DNA from 2 places in the Arthrobacter sp. UYP6 genome. Region 2 is predicted to be linked to the other one. Evidence: riboswitches for the same ligand, from Rfam matches in the RefSeq annotation. Region 2 holds a riboswitch; the other holds the start of a gene.
What was found. A riboswitch is a leader RNA that binds a small molecule or an ion and turns the genes downstream of it on or off. The one in region 2 is predicted to bind thiamine pyrophosphate.
Positions count from the first base shown of each region.

Region 1: another riboswitch for thiamine pyrophosphate. It lies ahead of ABIB35_RS07055 (ECF transporter S component); the one in region 2 lies ahead of thiM (hydroxyethylthiazole kinase).

Region 1 covers NZ_JBEPPM010000006.1:117,170-119,549, reverse strand. Annotated here, with positions in the region: gene mnhG (monovalent cation/H(+) antiporter subunit G) at 1-509, shown strand, start outside; gene ABIB35_RS07060 (DUF4235 domain-containing protein) at 537-800, opposite strand; TPP riboswitch at 891-1,031, shown strand; gene ABIB35_RS07055 (ECF transporter S component) at 1,091-1,717, shown strand; gene ABIB35_RS07050 (ABC transporter ATP-binding protein) at 1,704-2,380, shown strand, end outside.
Region 2 covers NZ_JBEPPM010000010.1:126,039-128,418, forward strand. Annotated here, with positions in the region: gene soxR (redox-sensitive transcriptional activator SoxR) at 149-646, shown strand; gene ABIB35_RS10425 (flavin reductase family protein) at 737-1,225, shown strand; TPP riboswitch at 1,292-1,381, shown strand; gene thiM (hydroxyethylthiazole kinase) at 1,364-2,182, shown strand; gene thiE (thiamine phosphate synthase) at 2,191-2,380, shown strand, end outside.

The DNA.
Region 1 (2,380 bases), on a different contig from region 2:
TGCTGGGCGGGGCGCTGATGTCACTGGCCGCGGCCATTGGGCTAACCCGGTTCCCGGACCTGATGAGCCGCATGCACGCCGCGTCCAAGCCGCAGGTGCTGGGCCTGCTGCTGTTCCTGCTGGCGATGGCAGTCCAGTTTGAAAGCTGGGCACTGCTGCCGGTGCTGGCCGTGTGTTGGCTGTTCATGATCCTCACCGCGCCGGTTTCCGCCCACATGGTGGGGCGCGCCGGCTACCGCACCAAGCACCTGCGGCCGGAGCTGCTCACCATCGATGAGCTGGACGACGTGGTGGGCCGGGCCCAGGAACTACTGATCCAGGTCAAAGCCCGGGACACCGACGACGACGGCGAGGACGAAGACCGGCGGGTGGACGATGACCCCGGAGCCCACAACCGGGAGGGGTCCCTTGATGACGATGCGCCCTCGGGGGGAGGATCCTCCGAAGCGCATCCCGGCGCGAAGACAGCGCAGGGCGCCCGCCGCCCGGAACATAATCCCGAGGGCTGAGCGCCCTGTGGCGAAGCCGGAAGCCGCTTAGACGACGTCCGGAGTCTTCTGGTAACGCTGGATGGCGCGCTGGGTTCCGCGGTTGGTCAGTACCCGGATGCCTTGGCTGACGGCGCCGGAGACGACGGCGAAGATCACTGCAGTGCGCAGGCTGACGTCCAGCACCCCGTCCTTGTCCCGGGGCGGTTCGTTCCCGGTAACCCGTGTCCAGACGAAGTCCAGGACTTTGGCGGACAGAATGCCCGCGCCGACGCTCGCACCGGTTGCGAGCAGCTTAAGGATCAGGTTCATGGGTGCTCCTAGTTTGTGGGGGCCGTTTCCCTAACCCTACCCGCCGATCCGCCCAAAAGGGTTTGTCCGTGTGTAGAGTGGGGAACGCAAAACATACGACAGGGGAGCGCCCTTTCCGTCACGCGGCTTCGGCATGCGGCGGGGAGAACAGGCGCTGAGAGTGCGGACATCCGCAGACCCTCGAACCTGATCCGGTTAGTACCGGCGCTAGGGAGTCGAGATCTCATGGGGCACCATGGCAGTCCGCCGTGGAGAGTCCTTCCCCTCCTGCAACCCAGGAGGAATTTATCATGCAGCAGAACATTACCCAGCAGTTCATAGCGTCCCTGCGCCGCCCCTGGCGGGTGGTGGATATTGTGGTCGCTTCCGTGCTGGCCGTGGCAGTGGGCGTCATTTTTTGGGCCTGGTCGCTGGCCTACAGCGGTGTGGAGGTACTGTTCCTCGCGTTCCCGCCGCTGAGCGGGCTGTACTCGGGCGGCTGGCTGATCGCCGGAGTTCTGGGCGCGCTGATCATCCGCAAACCGGGGGCAGCCATTTACTGCGAAGTCCTCGCCTCAGCCGTCTCCGGCGTGCTCGGAACACAGTTTGGCCTGTCGGTGCTGCTGTCAGGGTTCATCCAAGGCTTGGGAGCGGAACTGGTGTTTCTGGCCTTTCTGTACCTCCGGTACACGCTGCCGGTGGCAATGCTCGCCGGGCTGGTGTCAGGTATTTTTCTGGGAGTCAGCGAGAATATCCTCTACCGGCCCGAATGGGCCTTCCAATGGCAGGCCCTTTACACCCTCTTTGCGGCCGTGTCCGGTGCCGTCCTGGCGGGATTGCTGTCCTGGCTTGCCGGCCGTGCGCTGGCGCGGACCGGGGTCCTGGCACCATTCGCTTCGGGCCGGGCAGCGGATGTGCGCCCAAATGTCCGGTCTTAACACGTCCGCGGCGGCAGCTCCGGTTGCCGTCCGCGCCCGGGACTACTCCTGGCGGCATGCGGGCCGGAGCACCCCCGCGCTCAGCTCCCTGACCCTGGATATCGAACCAGGCGAGAAGGTGCTGCTGTTGGGTTCCTCCGGCGCCGGCAAGTCCACGCTGCTGCATGCCCTCGCAGGGGTTCTCGGCGAGGGCACCGGGCCGGACGCCGCTGGAGAGGAACACGGCAGCTTGACCCTGGACGGGGTTGCTCCGCTGCAGGCCCGCGGCAGGGCCGGGCTTGTACTGCAGGACCCGGAATCCCAGCTGGTTCTCTCCCGGGTGGGCGACGAGGTGGCCTTTGGCGCCGAAAATCTCCGCATACCGCCGCAGGAGATCTGGCAGCGGGTACGGAAATGCCTGGACGACGTCGGTCTGCAGGTGCCGCTGCATCATTCCACCGCCGCGCTGTCCGGAGGCCAGAAACAGCGGCTGGCCCTGGCCGGGGTTTTGGCCATGGAGCCGGGACTCCTGCTGCTGGACGAGCCCACCGCGAACCTGGATCCGCGCGGTGTCATGGAAGTCCGCGCCGCCGTCGAGCGCGTCCTGGAACGCACCGGCGCCACGCTGATCGTGGTGGAGCACCGGGTAGCCGTCTGGGCGGACGTGGTGGACCGCGTGGTGGT
Region 2 (2,380 bases):
CACTGGATACGCCGCACTTGGAGGGGCGGAGGGACACTCGGCGATACTGTGGCCGATGGGGAGGCGGCGAGACCCGGCCCGGCCCGACCGAGACCCGACCCCGACCCGACCCTGACTCCGCGGGCTGGCGAGCAGTGCAGGGCGGATAATGGAATCGGCGACGGAGGGCAGGACTGTGGGCAGAGATGTATCAACCGGCGGGAATACCCCGGGCCGGTCCGAACTGACGGTGGGCCAAGTGGCTGAGCGCAGTGGAGTGAGTGTTTCCGCCCTGCATTTCTACGAACGGCAGGGACTGATCAGCAGCCGCAGAACGGCCGGCAACCAGCGCCGCTTCGACCGTTCGGTGCTGCGCCGGGTGGCGGTAATCCGGGCGGCCCAGCGGGCGGGAATTCCACTGGCCACCATCGCCCGGGCCCTGGAGGAACTGCCGAAGGATGCAGTGCCGGACCAGCACGACTGGCAGCGTCTTTCTGCGGCCTGGCGTCAGGATCTGGACGAACGGATCCATTCCCTGGAGGTCCTGCGCGACCGCCTCGGCGGGTGCATCGGCTGCGGCTGCCTATCGCTGGCCGAATGCCGCTTCGTGAACCCTGACGACGAATCGGCTGGCCGCGGAACAGGTGCCCGCGCCTTTGAATTCTGAAGGCCTCATTTGACGCCGCACAACCGGGTTTGCGCCGGCACCCGCCCACCGATTTGACCTCAACCAATGTTGAGGTCCTAGCTTTGAATCATGCTGACAGACCATTTCAAGGACGCTTTCCGCGCCCATCCGGCCGGAGTAGCCGTCATTACCGCGCACGGTCCCGCCGGCCCGGTCGGATTGACCGCGTCATCCGTGTCCTCCGTCTCCGCCGATCCACCCATTTTGGTCTTCTCGCTGGCTTCCGCTTTGGGTTCCGCCGGTGTCATTGCCGCCGCTGAAAATGTGGTGGTCCATCTGCTCGGCGCCCGCAATGCGCATCTTGCATCCCTCTTTGCCCGGGCCGGCGCTGACCGCTTCACCGAGGACCTGGCCTGGGAAAGCCTGCCTGCCGGGGAGCCGCTGCTGACCGAGGCGCCGCATGCCCTGCGTGCCCGGGTCCTGAGCCGCACCGCCGTCGGCGCCTCCATCCTGCTGACCGCCGAGGTGCTGGAGGTCCTCGCCTCCGGCGAGCCGGATGAGCCGCTGGTCTATCACAACCGGACCTATCACCGGCTGGGTACGCACTCCGCGCTCTGACCGGCAAAACCGAAACACACTTGGCCGCGGCCGGTGTCTTTCGCTGCGGAATGGCCTACAGTCGATGGCAGTGACACGGGGTGCCGAGAGGCTGAGATAACACCCGTTGAACCTGATCTAGTTCGAACTAGCGAAGGGATGTCGCGGATGACTATTCGCCTGACACCGTTAACTGTTTCCACCCTCCTGGCGCACCTCCGCGCCGAACCTCCCCTGGTGCAGTGCCTGACCAATGCCGTGGTCACCAACTTCACCGCTAACGTTCTTTTGGCCCTGGGCGCGGCTCCCGCCATGACCGACATCCCCGGCGAGGCCGGACCGTTTGCCCGGGCCGCGTCCGCAGTCCTGATCAATCTGGGCACTCCGCATGCGGAACAGCGCATCGCCATGGCCGAAGCCGCCGAAGCCGCGAACGCCGCCGGTACGCCCTGGGTGCTGGACCCCGTGGCCGTGGGCAGCCTGCCCGTCCGCACTGCACTCGCCGCTGAACTCCTTGCGCTGCGTCCCACTTCCATCCGCGGAAACGCCTCGGAAATCATCGCCCTCGCCGGGCTGGGCGCCGGGGGCCGCGGCGTCGATGCCACAGACAACGCCGAAGAGGCCCTTCCGGCTGCTCTCCTCCTGGCCGAAAAATACGGATCAGTGGTGGCCGTCTCCGGTCCCACGGACGTGATCACCGACGGCACCGACACGGTGCGCATCAGCAACGGGAATTCCCTGCTCACCCGGGTCACCGGCGGCGGGTGCGCGCTGGGCGCGGTCACCGCGGCTTTTCTGGCAGTGGCCGACGACGGCGGAACCCTGGCTGCCGTCGCCGCGGCCACGGCTGCCTACACGGTGGCCGCGGAACCCGCGGCGGAAGCGGCCTCCGGCCCGGGCAGCTTCGCCGTCGGATTCCTCGACGCACTGGCCGCGCTCAGCGGCCGGGATCTGGACGAGCGGCTGGCCCTAGCATGAGGGCCGGAGTGGCTGACGTTTCCAACTCCCGGGAACGGATGAGGACCAGCGGCATCTATCTGGTGACGGACACGGCGCTGTGCGGACCGCGCGGGGTGATCGATACCGTCCGGGCTGCCGTGGCCGGAGGAGTGAAGACCATCCAGGTCCGGGAGAAGGACGCTTCGGCGGCAGATTTCTATGCGCTGGTCCTTGCCG